DNA from 2 places in the Cupriavidus sp. SW-Y-13 genome. Region 1 is predicted to be linked to the other one. Evidence: riboswitches for the same ligand, from Rfam matches in the RefSeq annotation. Region 1 holds a riboswitch; the other holds the start of a gene.
The links. Region 1 has a riboswitch for cobalamin ahead of GA566_RS19240 (TonB-dependent siderophore receptor). Riboswitches for the same ligand answer to the same signal wherever they lie in the genome.
Positions count from the first base shown of each region.

Region 2: another riboswitch for cobalamin. It lies ahead of GA566_RS12535 (TonB-dependent receptor domain-containing protein); the one in region 1 lies ahead of GA566_RS19240 (TonB-dependent siderophore receptor).

Region 1 is NZ_WHLX01000002.1:768,253-778,185, reverse strand. It holds gene GA566_RS19250 (MBL fold metallo-hydrolase) at 363-1,295, shown strand; gene GA566_RS19245 (ABC-F family ATP-binding cassette domain-containing protein) at 1,551-3,215, shown strand; cobalamin riboswitch at 3,312-3,563, shown strand; gene GA566_RS19240 (TonB-dependent siderophore receptor) at 3,596-5,818, shown strand; gene cobW (cobalamin biosynthesis protein CobW) at 5,839-6,903, shown strand; gene GA566_RS19230 (amidohydrolase family protein) at 6,892-8,343, opposite strand; gene GA566_RS19225 (tripartite tricarboxylate transporter substrate binding protein) at 8,357-9,352, opposite strand; gene GA566_RS19220 (LysR substrate-binding domain-containing protein) at 9,463-9,933, shown strand, end outside.
Region 2 is NZ_WHLX01000001.1:2,808,177-2,818,109, reverse strand. It holds gene GA566_RS12565 (malonyl-CoA synthase) at 1-1,110, shown strand, start outside; gene GA566_RS12560 (SIMPL domain-containing protein) at 1,159-1,851, opposite strand; gene GA566_RS12555 (EVE domain-containing protein) at 2,042-2,515, opposite strand; RNA gene ssrS (6S RNA) at 2,604-2,823, opposite strand; gene GA566_RS12545 (cell division protein ZapA) at 3,177-3,500, opposite strand; gene GA566_RS12540 (hypothetical protein) at 3,497-3,820, opposite strand; cobalamin riboswitch at 4,037-4,304, shown strand; gene GA566_RS12535 (TonB-dependent receptor domain-containing protein) at 4,381-6,321, shown strand; gene GA566_RS12530 (iron ABC transporter permease) at 6,325-7,332, shown strand; gene GA566_RS12525 (ABC transporter ATP-binding protein) at 7,329-8,138, shown strand; gene cobO (cob(I)yrinic acid a,c-diamide adenosyltransferase) at 8,135-8,764, shown strand; gene cobT (nicotinate-nucleotide--dimethylbenzimidazole phosphoribosyltransferase) at 8,896-9,933, shown strand, end outside.

The sequences.
Region 1 (9,933 bases):
CGAATACGCATCCGATAGAAAAATTTGGCGCATCGTGTGCGGCGCCACGGACTGATGGCCTGTGATCCGCGACGGCTCGCCTTCCCTACAGATCGTCAGCATCGGTCCTGCCGAGGCCGCGAGAAGGTGAAGCGCGCCGGGGTCCGTTCCCTCCGGTGATTGTTGCCTTCCGTTCAACATGCTGAGCGCTTCCACGCGTCTACTGGCGCACGTCCTGCCTGCCTACAATCCGTTCCAACGATAGCTGCACAAGCTTCAAAGAAAGCCGCCGCGACTGTCGAGGAGAGGATGTCCGCGCAATGAAGCGGATCGCACCCCGCCGCCGAGCGCGGGTTACCCCACTTGATGAACAGGACCTGAAAATGACCGAAACAACCCGCAATGTGCAGCCGGTGATCGCCGCCCTTGGCAAGGAAAGTGCTGGCGAACTCGTGTCTTCCCGCTACGCCGTGCGCGTGGGCGATGTCGATGTCGTGCTGATCAGCGATGGCGTCCTGCCGCTGCCGACCTCCACCATGTCTACCAACGTGTCCGAATCGGACCGCAACCAATGGTTCGACGATCGCTTCCTGCAACGTGACATGTTCGACTGGGCGCTGAACATCGCCCTGGTACGCAGCGGCGACCGCCTGATCCTGGTGGACTCGGGCGTGGGCGACGGCTTCGAATACTTCTCGCGTGCCGGCCGCTCGGTGATGCGCCTGGAGACGGCGGGGATCGACCTGGCTGCCATCACCGACATCGTGATCACGCACATGCACATGGACCACGTGGGCGGCCTGAACAACGACGGCGTCAAGGCCAAGCTGCGTCCTGACGTGCGCATCCACGTGGCAGCCGCGGAAGTGGAGTTCTGGAAGAACCCGGACTTCAGCAAGACGGTGATGCCGGAAGCGGTGCCGCCCGCGCTGCGCAAGGCCGCCAATACGTTCGTGCAGCTCTACAGCGAGAACATCGTCCAGTTCGACCAGACCGTGGAAGTGGCTGCGGGTGTGTCAGCACGCGTGACCGGAGGCCATACGCCGGGTCACTGCGTGGTGGACGTGGCATCCAAGGGCGAGAAGCTGACGTTCGTGGGCGACGCGATCTTCGAAGTGGGCTTCCACAATCCCGATTGGCAAAACGGCTTCGAACACGAACCCGAAGTGGCCACGGAAGTCCGTATCGCGCTGCTGAACGAAGCCGCCGAAACGGGCTCGATGCTGGCCGCCGCACACGTGGCCTTCCCGTCGATCGGACACGTTGCCAAGGATGGCAAGAAGTTCCGCTTCGTGCCGGTGCAGTGGGACTACTGATCCACTGACGGATCCCGGCTTACCCGTCGCGCTCCGGCGGATAGTCAGTACTTGTGGTGTTCCATACGCCGCGCGTTCACGAGACGCGCGGCGTTTTTTTGTAGCGTGCGACGCCATGCGTTGTGGCATCGGAGTGCGGCTAGCGACGCTTTTTCTGGGGTGTCGATGGGTGGGCGGCAGAGGTCTCCTGCCAGAAAGACACAGCCCTGCACCGCCTGGTCGGCTATCATGCGTGTCCTCTCCGAAGCCGCTCCTATGATTTCCGTCCGTAATGTCACGCTGCGCCGTGGCGTCAATGTCGTGCTCGACCGCGCGTCCGTCACTTTCAACCCTGGCGAAAAAATTGGGCTCGTTGGCCGCAATGGCGCCGGCAAATCGTCCTTTTTCGGCCTGCTGAATGGCACGCTGCATGAAGACAGCGGCGAATTCTCGATTCCGCCGTCCTGGAAAATGGGCCAGGTTGCGCAGGACATGCCCGAGACCGAGCAGAGCGCGACCGATTTCGTGGTGGAAGGTGACACCGTGTTGCTGGCCGCGCAGCAAGAAGTGGCCGAGGCCGAGGCCAGCGACGATGGCATGCGCATGGCGCACGCCTACATGGCCTTGCACGATGCCGGCGCGCACGACGCGCCCGCGCGTGCGCAGGCGCTGATCCTGGGCCTGGGCTTCAGCGCGGCGCAACTCAGCCAGCCGGTGAACAGCTTCTCCGGCGGCTGGCGCATGCGGCTGCAACTGGCGCGTGCCCTGATGTGCCCGTCCGATCTGCTGCTGCTCGACGAACCCACCAACCACCTGGACCTCGACGCCCTGGTCTGGCTGGAAGCGTGGCTCAAGCGGTATCAGGGCACGATGGTCGTAATCAGCCACGATCGCGAATTCCTCGATGCAGTGACGCAGGTAACCGTGCACGTCGATAACCAGCAACTGGTGCGCTACGGCGGCAACTACAGCAAGTTCGAAGACATGCGCGCCGAGCAGCTTGTGCTGCAGCAGGCCGCCGTGGCCAAGCAGGCGGAAAAGATCGCGCACCTGCAGAAGTTCATCGACCGCTTCAAGGCCAAGGCGTCGAAGGCCAAGCAGGCGCAGAGCCGGGTCAAGGCGCTCGAACGCATGGAGAAGATCGCGCCGGTGCTGGCCGATGCGGAGTTCACGTTCGAATTCAAGGAACCGCTCAATATCCCCAACCCGTTGCTGTCGATGCTCGATGCGAGCTTCGGCTATCCGGCGCCGGAGGAAGCGCAGCCGGGCACGCCACCCACCGTCATCGTCAAGGGCATCAACCGCTCCGTGCTGGCCGGGCAGCGCATCGGCATTCTCGGTGCCAATGGCCAGGGCAAGTCCACGCTGGTGAAGACGGTGGCGCACGCGCTGCAACCCATTACCGGCGAGATCAGCGAAGGCAAGGGCCTGAATATCGGCTACTTCGCGCAGCAGGAGCTGGACGTGCTGCGGCCGCTGGACACGCCGATGGAGCACATGATTCGCCTGGCCAAGGACACGCCGCCGCATCTGCGCGCCCCCGGCCAGAGCGGTGGCGAGCAAGCGCTGCGCACCTTCCTGGGCTCCTTCAATTTCAGTGGCGACATGGTGCACCAGGCCGTGGGCACGATGAGCGGCGGAGAAAAGGCGCGGCTGGTGCTCTGCATGATCGTGTGGCAGCGCCCCAACCTGCTGCTGCTCGACGAACCGACCAACCACCTGGACCTGTCCACCCGCGAAGCCCTCGGCATGGCGCTCAATGAATTCGAAGGCACGGTGATGCTGGTCAGCCACGATCGCGCCCTGCTGCGCGCCGTGTGCGACGAGTTCTGGCTGGTGACCAAGGGCGGGGTCGAGCCTTTCGACGGCGACCTGGACGATTACCAGCAGTTCCTGCGCGACGAAGCGCGCCGCATGCGCGAGGAAGCCGCCGCAGCCTAACGCGGTTGGCGGGCCGGTGTTGCTCCCCTCTCCCGCATGGCGGGAGAGGGGAGCAAACAATAGGAGTAAAATGCGGCCCGCGGCACGCACCCCTTGCGTGCCGTACGTGATGCAGGTGCCTGTGAGTCATTCATGGGTTAAACGGGAAACAGGAATGCCGCCCTTCGCGGCGAAGCCTGTGCTGCCCCCGCAACGGTAAGCAGGTTTGGGAACCATCAAGTCGATCCTGAGTTTGTCGGATCGACGGTCACTGTGGCAGCTTCACTGCCGCGGGAAGGCGATGGTGTCCCGGAAACATCAGTTTCCAGCCTGCGAGCCCGGATACCGGCCTGTTGTCATCATCGACACCTATTGTCCGGACGGGGTCGTCCGGCTTCACGATGAAATACAACCTGTCTGCGCATCCCGCTGGCCGCTCGCGCACGGCTGAATTCTCGTCGCGTACCGCGCGTGGACGGCGCTCGCGTGCGCTCGTCGCATCTGTTGCCTCCGTCGGCACTGTCGCCAGTTTCAACATTCCCTGCGCGTTCGCACAGGAATCCGCATCCGAGTCCGACAACAAGACCCTGCCCGCCGTCACGGTCAGCGAGACCGCATTGCCGGGACTGTCTCTGTCGAAACCCGAGTTCACGGGCAGCCGCCTTGGCCTGACGCCGCTGGAAACACCGGCCAGCGTGGAAGTATTGAGCGGTGAAACCATCCGCGCGCGGGGCGACCAATCCGTACGCGAGGCCGTGACCCGCGCCACCGGTATCACGGCCAACCCGGCACCTGGCAACGGCGGCACGGCACTGGCCGCACGCGGTTTCGCGGGCCAGGGCTCGGTCATGCAGTTGCTCGACGGCACGCGCATGTACGTGGCATCGGGCACGGTGACGTTCCCGTTCGATACGTGGTCCGTCGATCGCATCGAAGTGCTGCGCGGCCCCGCATCGGTCATGTATGGCGAAGGCGCCATCGGCGGCGTGGTCAACGTGGTGCAGAAGAAACCGATTCGCGGCCCCATCGAGAACGAACTGCAGATCGCGGGCGGCACCGAGAAAACCGCACGCGTCGCGTTCGACAGTGGCGGCAAAGTGAATGACAACCTCTCGTACCGCTTTGCCACGGCCTACAACCGCTCGGCGGGATGGGTGGATCGCGGCGATTCGAACAACCTGATGGTATCGGCATCGGTGCGTCTCGATGTGAATCCGGATTTCAACCTGACGCTGTCCTATGACGATGGCACGCAGCATCCGCAGCAGTACCTCGGCACGCCGCTGGTCAACGGCAGCCTGGACACTTCGCTGCGCAAGAAAAACTACAACGTCGGCGATGCGGAAATCAGCTACCGGGACCGCTGGACGCGCCTGAATGCCGAATGGACGCCGAACGATCGCGTCACGGTGCGCAACCAGTTCTACTACCTGACCAGCCATCGCCACTGGCGCGACAGCGAGAGTTATACGTACCTGCCGGCCACCTCGCAGGTGCGCCGGGGCGACTACCTCGAAATCCTGCATGACCAGGAACAGGTGGGCAACCGTGCGGACATGACGGTCAAGAGCAAGGTGTTCGGTCTCGATAACGCCACGACCGTCGGCTTCGACATCAACAAGATCAACTTCACGCATTCGAACAACTCGCCATACGGTGGCAGCTCCACGGTCAATGCGTACGACTTCGATCCGGGGATGTTCTTCAGCCCGCCGGGCATCGTGACGTCGCCGCGCACGCGCTCCAACACCACGCAATACGCGCTGTTTGGCGAACACCGCATCGCGTTCACGCCGCAGTGGTCTGTCATCGGTGGCGTGCGTTTCGATCATGCCAAGCTGTATCGCACCGATCTGATCGCCAACACCGGTTGGGAGAAGACCTTCGCCAACACCACTTGGCGCGTGGGCACGGTGTATCAGTTCACGCCGAGCGTCTCGGTCTACGCGCAATACGCGACGGCCACCGATCCGTTGGGCGCGCTGATCACCACGAGCGATGCGCAGCGCAACTTCAACCTTGCCACGGGCAAGCAGGTGGAAGTGGGCGTGAAACAGGCGTTCTGGGGCAATCGCGGCGAATGGACGTTTGCGGCCTACGAGATTCGCAAGAAAGATCTGCTCTCGCGCGATCCCGTGAATCCGACGATCACGCAGCAGGTAGGCGAGCAGTCGTCGCGCGGGCTGGAAGCATCGGCCAGCGTGGAAGTGCTGCGTGGCCTGCGCCTCGACGTCAACGGCACGGTGCTACGCGCGCGCTATGACGATTTCAACGAAGCGGTGGGCGGCGTCTCGGTGTCACGCGCCGGCAACGTGCCGACCAGCGTGCCGCAGCAGGCCGCCAATGCGTGGCTGACGTGGAATTTCGTGCCGCAGTGGACGCTCGGCGCGGGCCTGCGTTACGTGGGCGGCCGTTACGCCGATACCGCCAACCGGGTACGCGTGCCAAGCTATACCACCGTCGATACTGCGCTGTCATGGCGCGTATCGAAGCAGGTAGCATTGACGCTGCGCGTCTATAACCTGTTCAACCGCGACTACGCGGAGTCGTTTTCGAATGGCGGCCAGCAGTGGCTGCTGGGACGTCCGCGTTCGGCGGAGCTGTCCGCTAACTTCTATTTCTGAGGCCCAGAGAGGGCAATTCCATGCAAACCTCGAAAATCCCTGCAACCATCGTCACCGGCTTTCTCGGCAGCGGCAAGACCACCCTGCTGCGCCATATCCTGGATAACGCCAACGGTCGCCGCATCGCCGTGATCGTCAACGAGTTCGGCGAACTGGGTATCGACGGCGAGATTCTCAAGGGCTGCGGCATCGGCTGCGACGATGCGGGCGAACCTACGGGCCAACTCTATGAACTGGCCAACGGCTGCCTGTGCTGCACGGTGCAGGAAGAGTTCTTCCCCGTCATGGAGCAGTTGCTGGAGCGTCGCGACCAGATCGATCATGTGCTGATAGAGACGTCGGGTCTGGCATTGCCCAAGCCGCTGGTGCAGGCGTTCCATTGGCCCAGCATCCGCAATGCTTTTACCGTGGATTCCGTGGTGACCGTGGTCGATGGTCCCGCTGCCGCAGCCGGTCAGTTCGCAGCGAATCCCGTCGCAGTGGACGAACAACGCCGCGCCGATCCGAACCTCGATCATGAATCGCCGCTGCACGAGCTGTTCGAAGATCAGCTTGCCAGCGCCGATCTGGTGATCCTGAACAAGATCGACATGATGGACGCTGCGCAGATCGCCGCCGTCGAAGCACTGGTGCGTCCGGAGATTCCTGCGGAAGTGAAGATCGTCCCGGCGCAGGCCGGTTCGCTCGATGTGAACAGCCTGCTGGGTCTCAATCGCGCGTCGGAAGACACGATCCATCTGCGCGTGGATCACCATGGCAACGCCGATGATCCGGATCACGCCGATCACCATCACGACGAGTTCGACTCCGTGGTCGTGGAAGCTGGCACTGTCGATCGTGACGCGCTGATCGCCGCGCTGCAGAAGCTGGTGGGCAACCACACGATTTATCGTGTGAAGGGTTTCGCCGAACTGCCCGGCAAGCCGATGCGGCTGGTGCTGCATGGCGTGGGCCAACGCTTCGACAGCTACTTCGACCGCGCATGGCGGGCCGAAGAGCCGAAGGGTACGCGTGTGGTGCTGATCGGGCAGGACCTCGATGGTGCCGTTCTACAGGCTGCGCTGGACGCCGCGCTAGCTGGTTGAGGTCGTGTTGCGAGCGCGGCGCCGCAGGCTTTGTCCGGGTCGTATGCCCGTTGCGGCGCCGTGCTCCCATACCGCCTGCCCGTTCACAAATACGCGGGCGATACCGGCGGACGGTTGCCGCGGATCGAGATAGGTCGCCACGTCTTTCACCGTGCGCGGATCGAACACGGTGATATCGGCGGCATGCCCTTCGCGAATCTCGCCGCGCCCCGCCAGCCCGAACGCATGCGCGGTCATGCCCGTCATCTTGTGTACGGTCTGCTCCAGCGTCAGCAACCCAAGATCGCGGCTGTAGTGCCCCAGCAGACGCGTGAACGTGCCCCACAGGCGCGGATGTGGATAGTCGTCCGACGGTATGCCGTCGGAGCCGATCATCGTGTCGCGATACGCCAGCACGCGCTGTACGTCGCCTTCGTCCATGAAGAAGTACATGCCCATGCCGGGCATCACGCGGGCCAGCGCCTCGGCGCGCGAGCATTGCCATTCCTGCGCCAGATCCGACAGCTTGCGGCCCGCGCTCTTCGGCTCCGAACGTGAGTACGTGATCAGGATTTCATCGCTGATGGCCAGTCGCTCCGCGCGCAGCAGGGACGACGACGCCGTGTACGGATAGCAATCCAGACAAATTTTCTGGCTGCGCCCCAGTTCACCGATGCGTGCCAACGTTTCGCGCGTGCGTCCGAAGTTCGGCTTACCGATAACCTTGTGATGCGAAATCACCAGCCGGACATCGAGCGCGCGTGCAATCTGCGCCGATTCCTCGATGGCTTCGATCACACCGTCGCCTTCGGTGCGCATATGCGTGGCATAGACGCCACCGAACTGTTTCAGGTCGCGGCCCACGCCAATGATTTCCTCGGTGGGTGCCGAGGCTGCAGGCGGATAGAACGTGCCCGTGGACATGCCGATCGCGCCCTGCTCCAGCGCGGCATTGGCGGCTTGTCGCATCGCCTCGACTTCCGCTTCCGTGGCGGGACGATCCAGGTCTGCCTGATGCACGGCACGTAACGCAGTATGACCAACCAGCGAAGCGACGTTGACCGCAGCAGGCGTGGCATCGAGTGCATCGAGATAATGGCCGAACGCCGCGAAGCGCCATTGCGGATCGACGGTACGCAGCGGCAACGGCGGATCGCCGCCACTCTGCTTGTACGGTGCCAGGCTGATGCCGCAGTTACCGTTCACCACCGTGGTCACGCCTTGCGAAATCTTCGGCGCCATGCCTGGCATCTCCAGCACGGCACGGTCATCGTGCGCATGGCTGTCGATAAAGCCCGGCGCAACTACCATCCCGGCTACGTCAAGGTCGCGATGGGCGCGCTGGCCCACGGCATCGCCAATGAAGACGATCTCTCCGCCCTGCACTGCCACATCGGCACGGTAGCGCGCAGCACCGGTGCCATCGATCACATCGCCGCCGCGCAATATCAAATCGAACATGGTGAACTCCCGATCAGTCGAGTTTGATATTGGCCTTGCGGATCAGATCGCCCCATTTGCGGCTTTCTTTCGCAATCATCTGCGCGAACGCCTCGGGCGATCCACCCACCACGACCGAACCGTTCTGCTCGGCATCCTTGCGCGTCGCGGGCAGTTGCAGATACGCATTGATCTCGCGGTTAAGACGCTCTACCACGGGGCGCGGCGTACCGGCGGGCGCCACGATGCCGCCCCATGCGTTGACCTCGAAACCGGGCAGCCCGGATTCATCCATCGTCGGCACGTTCGGCAGTACCGGCAGTCGCGACTTGCTGGTCACGGCAATGGCGCGCAGCTTGTTGCCCTGCACCGCGGAAAGGATCGACGGCACGTTGTCGAACATGAAATCCACCTGGCCGCTGATGACATCGATCTGCGCCTGCGGAGCGCCCCGGTAGGGAATATGGCGGAAGTCGATATGCGCCTGATCCCGAAGCATTTCGCCACTGAGGTGACTGGTAGTGCCATTACCGCCCGAGCCCATCGTCAGCTTTCCGGGGTTCTTGCGTGCGTAGTCAATCAGTTCCTTGACGCTGCGGATCGGCAATCCTGCATTGACCGCCAGGATGTTCGGCACGGTCGTAGTCGCACTCACGGGTACAAGATCCTTGTCCGCGTCATAGCCAGGACGCGCCAGCAGGCTGCGGTTGATCGCCATCGTCACGATGTTGCCGAAGCCAATGGTGTAGCCGTCCGGCTTGCTGCGCACCAGTGTCTGCATGGCGATGCTGCCCGCCGCGCCGGGGCGGTTGTCCACCACTACGGAAGTGCCGAGTTTTTCACCCAGGTATTGCGCCAGCTTGCGGCTCGACTGGTCGGGTGTGCTGCCCGCTGCGGCTGGCACGATCAGCGTGATGGGCTTGCCGGCTGGCCAATCGGCGGCCTGTGCGGCACCGGCCGTCAGCATCACGGCCGCAATCGCTCCGGCTTTAAGAAATTCAATGGCTTTGTGTCTCGGGGATGTCGTCATCGTCAACCTCTCGGGGCGTGCAAACTCTGTAGGAACGCGCTATGGTGCGCCCACGCACATGTCGATGTATATCGAAGTTTCGGCAAGCATCCATTCCTTTTTTTGATGACATGAAACATCCTGCCCGGCGTCACATTCCCTCCGTGGTGAACCTGAACACGTTCGAGACCATCGCGCGTCGTGGCAGCGTGACGGCGGCGGCAGATGAACTGGGCCTCAGCCAAGGCGCGGTCAGCAAGCAGCTTCTGGATCTGGAAGGCTTTCTGGGCACAGCGCTGTTCGACCGCAATAACGCACGGCTGACACTGAACGACGAGGGCGCCGCTTACCTCGCGCGTATCCGTCCCCTGCTCGATCAGCTGGAAGCGGCAACCGTCGCCACCTCCGGTGCCGCCCAGCGCATGCGCGAAGTGCGCCTGTCCGTGCCGAACACGTTCGGCCTGCTATGGGTGATGCCGCGCCTGTGCGGCTTTGCGGCCGCGCATCCCGAGATTCGCATTCACGTCGCCAATCATATCGGGGCCGTATCGCTGCGCGATGCGGGGCTCGATGCGGCCATCGTCTTTGCGGAAAACGGTCTC
Region 2 (9,933 bases), on a different contig from region 1:
CAATCGGACGTGTTCACCACGGTCGAACGCCAGGACGACGATCTCGCGGCCATCCTGTACACGTCGGGCACCACGGGCCGCAGCAAGGGCGCGATGCTGACGCACCGCAATCTCGCATCGAACGCGCAGACGCTCCACGAATACTGGGGCTGGCGCAGCGACGATGTGCTGCTGCACATGCTGCCGATCTTCCATGTGCACGGACTGTTCGTGGCATCGCACGGCGCACTGCTGGCCGGCGCCAAGATGATCTGGGCGCCGAAGCTCGACATGGCGCAGATCCTCAAATTCATTCCGCGCGCCACGGTGATGATGGGCGTGCCGACTTACTACGTGCGCATGGTGCAGGAGCCGCGTTTCGACAAGGAAGTCTGCGCCAACATGCGCCTGTTCGTGTCGGGTTCCGCGCCGCTGCTGCTGGAGACCTTCGACGCCTTCCGCGAACGCACTGGCCACACGATTCTTGAGCGCTACGGCATGAGCGAAACCGTGATGCTGGTCTCGAATCCGTACGACGAGACGCTGGGCGAGCGCATTGGCGGCACCGTCGGTCTGCCGCTGCCGAACGTGGAAGTCCGCGTGGTGGATGGCGAAGGCCAGGCATGCGAGGCCAGCGTGATTGGCAACGTCGAGGTCAAGGGCCCGAACGTATTCAAGGGCTACTGGCGCATGCCGGAAAAGACCGCCCAGGAATTCACCGCCGATGGCTGGTTCAAGACCGGCGACGTGGGGCGCTTCGGCGGCGAGGTGGGCGAGCGCAAGGTGCCGGACACCTATCTGACGATCGTTGGCCGCAGCAAGGACCTGATCATTTCGGGCGGCTACAACGTCTACCCGAAAGAGATCGAGAGCTTTATCGATGAAATGCCCGGCGTGGCGGAATCCGCCGTGATCGGCGTCCCCCATGCGGACTTCGGTGAGGCCGTGGTGGCTGTGGTGGTACGCAAGCCCGGCGCGGATATCGACGAAGCCGGCATGATCGGCACGTTGAAGGGCCGCATCGCCAACTTCAAGGTGCCCAAGCGCGTGCACGTAGTGGATGAACTGCCGCGCAACACGATGGGGAAGGTGCAGAAGAATGTGTTGAGGGATCAGTACGCAAGCCTCTGAGCTTGTTTGCTCCCCTCTCCCATGAAATGGGAGAGGGGAGAACACCCATCACTTCACCATCTGCACGGCCCCATTCACCGACACCTGTACCTGCGTCTTGCCGCCTTCCACAGGGATCGGTGCGCCGGCGTCGGCGGACATGGCCTTGGCGGCGTACATGCGCGGCATCGGGGGTACCATGCCGCCGCTTTCGTTGACCGAGACTTCGCGGATGGTGTAGCTGGTATAGCCGAACAGCTTCGCGGTAGCCTGGGCCTTGTCGCGGAATGCGGCCACTGCCTGATCCGTCAGTTTCTGTTGCGTGGCCAGGCGGGCCTCGCGCGACAGCGAGAAGGCCACGTTCTGCACCTGCATCTGGCTGGCGAGTTCACCGGCGAGCTTCGACACGGCTGCAAAATCCTTCGACTTGAGGATGACCTCCGAGCGGCCACGCCATGCGCTGATCTTGCCGTTGCGATCGGTGGTGGGGTGAATCGTGAAGCCGCCCGATTGCGCTTCCACGCCCGACGTGCGCTTGGCCTGGTTCAGCACGGCCTGCGTACGGGTGGACAGTGCGTTTGAAATGGCCGACGGCTCCTGGCCTTCCTGCTCCACTGCCAGCGTCAGCTGCACCACGTCAGTCGGCACCTCGGCTACGGCTTCGGCGGACAGTGACAACACGCCCGAGGGCGGCGGCACGGTCTGGGCCGTGGCGATGGCGGCGGTGGTGGACAGCAGCGAGGCAAGCAAGAGTTTCTTCATATTGTTCTCCACATCGAAGTGATGGCCATCTGACGCGCGCCGGGCGGAATTGTTCCTCACGCGGCACAGTGCGCCAGGTTCACGAGATCGCGCAAGACGCGCATGGGGATGAAACGGGAGAGACGACGGGATGGGGTTAAACGGAGTCAAAAAAAACGGCGGACGTTCAGGCTCACCCCCGTGCCAACCTTCACTTCATCAGCTTGCTGGTGATGTAGCGCCACTCGGCGGGCGTGACCGGCGTGATCGAGAGTCGGTTGCCGCGGCGGAGCACGACCATGTCGGCCAGCGCGTCATGCTCGCGTAACGCGGGCAGCGGGATCAGCGCGGACTTGCTGACGAACTTTACATCGACGAGCGACCAGCGCGGGTCTTCCTTCTTCGATGCCTTGTCGAAATAGTCGCTTTTCGCGTCGAACTGGGTGGGGTCGGGGTAGGGCTGCGAGCAGACTTCGGCCAGTCCGGCGATGCCCGGCTCGGGGCATGAGGAATGATAGAAGAGCACGCCGTCGCCGATGCGCATCTGGTCGCGCATGAAGTTGCGCGCCTGATAGTTGCGTACGCCGGTCCAGGGCAGCGTGCCCTTGCTGGCAAGATCGTCGATGCTGGCTTCGTCCGGTTCGGACTTCATGAGCCAGTACTGGCGCGCACGCGTATCGGACATGTGAGGAAGATCAGAAGATTAGCTGATCGAAGGCACAAATGAAAAAGGCGGTGGTTCGTTGAAACCACCGCCTCTTCATCACTTGAAGGGGGTCCCCGCCTCGGCCGCTGGATCGGCATCCTGAACCCAAGTGAGGTTCAGAGTGGCTGCGGAAGTCGTATTTCGGGTACATCGGCCACTCAGGGAGTGTCAGGCAGAACCTGAAACTATGAATGTCGCGACGCGCTCGCCCACACGACATAATCCCGCACCATGCAATGCATATCGGTTCAAGGAGTTTATGACCCTCACGAACCAGGCAGGGAAACTGTCAAACGTCTGACTTTAGTTCCTTCACACAGACACATACAACCTTGTGCTGGGGATGTCAGACGTTTGCCGTTTCAATAGAGATGGGTGGAAACGGCGGCCAGGCACGATAACCCGGCCATTCGGCTGCGTCGGTCGTTTGGGCGCCGCGCAGTGGCTCCACTATACACCGCGCATCTGCGCATACCAAGTCAGACGTGTTGCACCGTTACATTTTCCATCACGACCATGGCAACACTGTCATGGTTGCATGCGAGGCGCGGCATCCGCTTCACATGCACGACATATTGTGGCCACTGCCGCGCAATTCAAGCGCGGTCAGCAGGGTTTTTTGGCACGCTGGCGAATCGCTCTAGCGCGTGCCTACATGTGCGTACTGGCGTAGTGCCTCGTCGGCGCGCTCGTTGAGTTCGCGAATGCGCGCACGCACGGCCTCCACGGGAATGGCGCCTTCCTCGTCCTGCTTGTGGCGCATTGCCAGCAGGTCCGAGGCCAGGCTGATCGCGGCCATCACGGCCACGCGTTCGACGCCCTTGGTGGAGACGGTGCCCTTCAGCTTGTTCATCTTGTCGTCGACCAGTGCCACGGCTTCGAGCAGCGCGGCCTCGTTGTCGGGCGCGATGGCGAAGCGATAAGGCTGGCCGGCGATGTTCACTTCCACTTGCTTGTTGCTCATGCGTGTTCTCCGGGGGCTTGCTGCGAGCCTTCCGATGCGGCGCGCGGAGCGCCTTCGCCGAGGAGGTCGAGCTGGCGCGCATCGCTGGCCGTGGGCAGCTTGTCGAGGATCGACTGGATGCGCAGTTGCGCTTCCTCGATCTTGATGTTGAGCAGTTCGCGGTCGGCCGCCATGGCTTCACGGTCCGCGCGCAACTGGTTCGCCTCGGACTGCAGGCGGTCGATTTCCGCACGCAGCCGCTGGTTTTCCGCCGCCAGGGTGTCGGCGTGATGCAGCACGCGTCCGATCTTGGCGGCCAGTTGTTCGAGTTCGTTGAGCATAGTGCCTGTCGTGTCCGGTAGGAGTAGTGGTCAGGTTTCGGGATTCTAGCCGATGCACGCGCGAGGTTTACCGCCAACGCGCCCGATGAGACTGGGGTGCCGCACGGAAGTTGCGTCGAAGGGCGCCAGATCGCGGCAATTCGGCGCATTTCGGCATGTCATCCACGGTTAACGGCAGCTTGACGTATCGCATTGACGCAAAACTTGAAACTCCCTACACTCGCGCACGTTCCAGGTGCTCGCGGCACCCGCACACGTCGGGGCTGCAGTTCAACGGGAAACAGGGAGCAGGGAGGGGACGCCATGTCGCCGCCGGCCAACCTGTGCTGCCCCCGCAACGGTAAGCGACCGCGAACGCGCTGTCTCATGTTTCAATCCAGCGTCCTTCGCAGGGTTGGCCTAGCGCCACTGACCGGTTCCGGTCGGGAAGGCGGCCAGCCTGATGTCGTCAGCCCGGATACCGGCCTGTAGAACGCGGGCGTCCGCCCCTAACGCGGCACGCCTCATCGCCATAGGGTCCGCGGGGGAACGGATCCGGCCGTTCTCTTCCATCCTGACTCATGCGTTTCACGCCATCCAGGTCGACCGTTGCGGCAAAGCCGTCGGTTCGCCCTTGCGCGCCTGCCATCCTGGCAGCCGTTGCCGTTGTTTCCACTTCGTCCCTGCCGGCCTTTGCGCAGTCCGCTGCCGAAGCCGCGACCCAGACGTCGCCGCAGTCCTTCGCGCCCGTCGTCGTTACTGCCTCGCGCACCGCGCAGAGTGTGACCGAGGCGTTGCCGCATACCACCGTAGTCACCCACGACGATATCGTCAACTCCCAAGCACCTGATTTGCGCTCGCTGCTGCGCGGGCAGGCAGGCATCGAATTTGCCGCCAATGGCGGCATGGGGGCCAACACCACGCTGTTCATGCGCGGTGCAAACTCGAATCAGGTGCTGATCCTGATCGATGGCGTGCGGATTGCAGGCGTGAGCGGCGGTACCGCGCAACTGGCGAACATCCTGCCCGACCAGATCGAGCGGATCGAGGTGGTGCGCGGCAATGTGTCGGCGCTGTATGGCTCGGACGCGATCGGCGGCGTGGTGCAGATCTTCACCAAGAACGGGGTCGGTCAGCCGCCGGCCGCCAATGCGCAGGTGGAGTACGGCAGCAACAACACGCGGCAGGGCACGGTGGGCTACGGCGGCCAGGTGGGCGACACATCGTTCAACGTAACCGGCTCGATCTTCAAGACCGACGGGTTCTCGTCGGTCAACTACCAGCAATGGGCAGCCGCCAATCCTGCAGCCGTGCGTCGCGGCACGGGTCCGAACCCGGGCGACAACCCGTACGAGAACAAGAGCGTCTCGGGGCAGGTGCGCCACAAGTTCACGCAGGACTGGGATGCCGGCTTCGCGGCGTACTACTCGAACAGCCAGCTTTCGTACGACAGTCTCAGCGGAAAGCCCACCGACGACTATCGGATGGACAGCGAGTTGTACACGCTGTCGGCATTCGTCAATGGCAAGGTGACGCGCGACTGGACCACGCACTTCAAGATTGCGCAGAGCGAGGACCGCGCGGAGACCACGAAGAACAGCCTGTTCGATAGCCTGTTCAGCACCCGCTCGCGCCAGTTCAACTGGCAGAACGAGTACGCGCTGACGGCAGATCACAAGCTGTTGTTCGGCACCGACTGGTTGCAGCAGGAACTCGCATCGAGTTCGTACAGCGCACCCACGCGTAACGTGTTCTCGGTCTACGGTGGCTACGAAGGCCGCATCGGCCGGCACCAGTTGCAACTGAACGCGCGCAACGACCACTATTCCGATTTCGGCAACCAGGGCAGCTTCTTCGCGGGCTACGGCTTCAATGTGACCGAGCAGGTCAAGCTGATTGCCAACCTGAGCAACGCTTTCCGCGCGCCGACGTTCAACGAGCTGTATTACCCGGGCTACGGCCAGCCGAACCTGCAACCCGAGCGCGCCAAGTCGGCAGAGGTGGGCGTGCAGGTGGATACGGTGAGCGCCGGCCTGCTGCGCGTGACCGCCTTCGAGACGCGCTACAACGACCTGATCGTCTCCACGCTGCAACCGGGCGGCCTGTATCTGGCGCAGAACGTGGCCAAGGCCAAGGTGCAGGGGATCGAGGCGTCGTGGCGCGCCACGGTCTTCGGCACAGATCTCGGCGCCAGCGTGACGTTCCAGAATCCGGTCGACGAGACCAACAACACGCAGTTGATTCGTCGTGCACGACGCCATGCATCGTTCGATGTGGGCCGCAATATTGGCAGCTGGCGTTTTGGTGGCGAGTGGCTGGTGTCGTCGGAGCGGCTCGACAATGGCTCGCGCACGCTGGGCGGATACGGTATCGTCAACCTCAATGCCCGCTACAACATCGACAAGCAATGGTTCGTTGCCGCCCGTGTGGAAAACCTGTTCGACAAGCAGTACATGCTCGCCTTCCCGTACAACACGCAGGGCCGGGCGGGGTTTGTCACGCTGGGATGGCGGCAGAAGTAAGCCATGTCTGAGTTGCGGCGCGCACTGACCGTTTGGGGCGTCCTGGCCTTGGCCGGGGCGGCCGTGTTTGCGCTGTCGCTGGCCGTGGGCAGCGTGACGCTCGATAGCACGCAGCTATGGCAGGCGCTGACCGGCGCCGATACCGGCACGGCTGGCGCCATCGTGCGCGAGTTGCGTCTGCCGCGCGCCGCCGCCGCGTTTGCCTGCGGCGGCCTGCTGGCGCTTTCCGGCGCGCTGATGCAGGTGCTACTGCGCAACCCGCTGGCCGAGCCTTACGTGCTGGGTGTCTCGGGGGGCGCGTCTACTGGCGCGCTGCTGGCCATGCTGCTGACGCTGCCCTTGTGGACGGTGCAGGCCGGCGCTGCAGGCGGTGCGCTGCTGTCCATGCTGCTCGTGGCCACGCTGGCGCGCCGTGACCTGCTGCATCCGCAAGTGCAGGGCGGCCATCACGAAGCCGGTGCGCGTCTGCTGCTGACCGGGGTCATCCTGGCGGCTGGCTGGGGTGCGCTGATCACGCTGATCCTGGCCGTCGCGCCCGAGTCGCGATTGCGCGGGATGCTGTTCTGGCTGACCGGCGATCTGGGTGGTACATCGAGCTACGGCTGGGCACTGGGCATGCTGGTGGTGGCAATGGCACTGACCTTGCCGATGGCGCGCGCGCTGAACGTGATGCTGCTTGGCGAGACCGTGGCGCAGTCGCTCGGTGTGCGCGTGGGACGCGTGCGGCTGGCCACCTTCCTGATTGCATCGTTCTCGATTGCGGCGGCGATCACCACGGCGGGATCGATCGGCTTTGTCGGCCTCGTGGTGCCGCACATGGTGCGTCTGGCCTGGGGCAACGATCAGCGCATGCTGTTGCCGGCTGCCGTGCTGCTGGGCGGCATGCTGCTGATGGCAGCGGACCTGATCGCGCGCACGGTCATCGCGCCTGCGCAGTTGCCGGTGGGCGTCATCACGGCGCTGCTCGGTGTGCCAACCTTCCTCTACTTGCTGTTGCGGAGGCCGCGATGAACCCATGGCATGAGCCACTCGCCGCATGTCCGCAACTTGCATTGCGCGATGTGAGCCTGCGCGCGGGAAGCCGCGTACTGATGCAACGGCTCTCGATGTCGATTGGCGCGGGGCAACTGTGGTGCATCGTCGGTCCCAATGGCGTTGGCAAATCCACGCTGATGGGTGTGCTGGCGGGCCTGCGCGCGCCCGATGGTGGTGCGGTCGAGGTGGATGGTGTCGCGGCCACGCATGTGCCGCCTGCCACGCTGGCGCGGCAGCGCGCGTATCTGCCGCAGGCCGTGCATGACACGTTCCCGATGAGGGTCGAGGATGCCGTGCGCATCGGTCGTCATCCGCATTTGAGCGGCTGGGGTTGGGGCCGCCGCGACGACGACAGCGTGGTGCGCGACCTCATGACCGCGCTAGATCTCGACGCATTGCGTGGTCGCGATGTGCTGACCCTGTCGGGCGGCGAGCGGCAGCGCGTGTCGTTGGCCGCTGCACTGGCGCAGCAGGCGCCGCTGCTGATGCTCGACGAGCCGGTGGCGCATCTGGACCTGCGCCACCAGATCCAGGTGCTGGAACTGCTTCAGCGTCTGACGCGCGCGGGTCGGCATGCCGTCGTGGTCATCGTGCACGATCTCACCTTGGCGCAGCGCTATGCGAGTCATGCGCTGCTGATGTCCGAGGACGGACAGGCGCTACATGGCCCGGCCTCCGACGTCCTGACTCCCGCGCAGTGCTCCCGTGCACTGCGCACCCCGATTATCCGAATCAGCGATGGCACGCACGCCGCGCTGATTCCAGATGGAAATCCGCAATGAGCGATATGGAAAACAACAATGCCGACGATGGACGCGACGAGCGTCACAAGGCGCGCATGGTGCGCAAGAAAGAAGTGGTCGACGCGAAGATCGCTTCGGCACAGGCCGAGCGCGGCGTGATCGTGATTACCACCGGCAACGGCAAGGGCAAGTCGAGTTCGGGCTTCGGCATGGTGGTGCGCGCAATGGGCCACGGCATGCAGACCGGCGTGGTCCAGTTCATCAAGGGCGCGATCCCGAGTGGCGAGGAAATGTTCCTGCGCCGCTTTCCTGAGCAATGCGAGTTCCACGTGATGGGCGAGGGCTACACCTGGGAAACGCAGGATCGTGCCCGCGATGTCGCCAAGGCCGAGGCCGCGTGGGAAGTGGCGCGCCGCATGCTGCGCGATCCGGCCATCGGCCTTGTGCTGTTCGATGAACTGAATATCGCGCTGAAGCTGCACTATCTCGATGTGGAAACCGTGATCGCCGATCTGCGCGCGCGTCCGCCGATGCAGCATGTGGTGATCACAGGCCGTGGCGCGCCGCCCGCGCTGATCGAGGCGGCGGATACGGTGACGGACATGACCCCGGTGAAGCATGCGTTCCAGCAAGGGATCAAGGCCCAACGCGGCGTGGAAATGTAGGAAAACGCCATGAAGCCGATTCTGGCGTCGTTGCGCGGCCTTGTCGTACCTGTTGTACTGCCTGCGGCCGCGCGCCTGGCCAGAACCGCTGCGCTTCGCCTTCCTGGCGTTTTCCAAAAGATCTGAAACATATGACCCATTTCCCCGACTACGCCCTGACACTGCCGCCCATCGATGCGCCCGACGAAGCGCTGCGCGCGACGCTGCAGGCAGCTATCGACGACAAGACCAAGCCGCTGGGTTCGCTCGGACGGCTGGAAGCGCTGGCGCTGCAGATCGGCATGATCCGTGGCGGCACGACGCCTGAACTGACGCGGCCTGCAGTGATCGTGTTTGCTGGCGACCACGGTGTGGCTGACGCGGGTGTCAGTGCCTACCCGGCCGAGGTGACGGCGCAGATGGTGCTGAACTTCCTGAACGGTGGCGCGGCGATCAATGTGTTCACGCGGCTGCACGGGCTGGCGCTGGAAGTGGTGGATGTTGGCGTGCGTGCGCCGCTGCCAGCGTCGGTGGGACTGGTCAACTGCCGCGTGGCCAATGGCACGCGCAACTTTGTCGAGCAGGCCGCGATGACGCCGGCCGAGACCGGCGCGGCCATCAATGCCGGTATCGTCCGCGTGCTGCGTCATGCGCAGCTGGGTACCAACGTGATCGGATTCGGCGAGATGGGTATCGCCAATACGTCTGCGGCGGCTTGCGTGATGAGCCGTCTGACGGGGTTGCCGCTGGAAGCGTGCACAGGGCGTGGCACCGGGCTCGACGACGCAGGCGTCACGCGCAAGCGCGAGATTCTGGCGCGTGCGCTGGCACAGCATCCCGACGTCACGGCGCCGCTCGATGTGTTGGCGACGTTCGGTGGTTTCGAGATCGCGGCGATGGTGGGTGCGTTCCTTGCTGCCGCCGCAAGCCGCATGGTGATACTGGTTGATGGATTCATCGCTTCGGCGGCGCTGCTGGTGGCCGCGCGCATTGATCCGAACGTGGTGCACTACTGCGTGTACTCGCATTGTTCGCACGAGCAAGGGCACCGCGCGCTGTTGGCCGAGTTCGGTGGTGAACCGCTGCTTGCACTCGACCTGCGTCTGGGCGAGGGCACCGGCGCCGCGCTGGCGTGGCCGCTCGTGGCATCGGCCGCCGCATTCCTGCGCGAGATGGCAACGTTCAGCGGC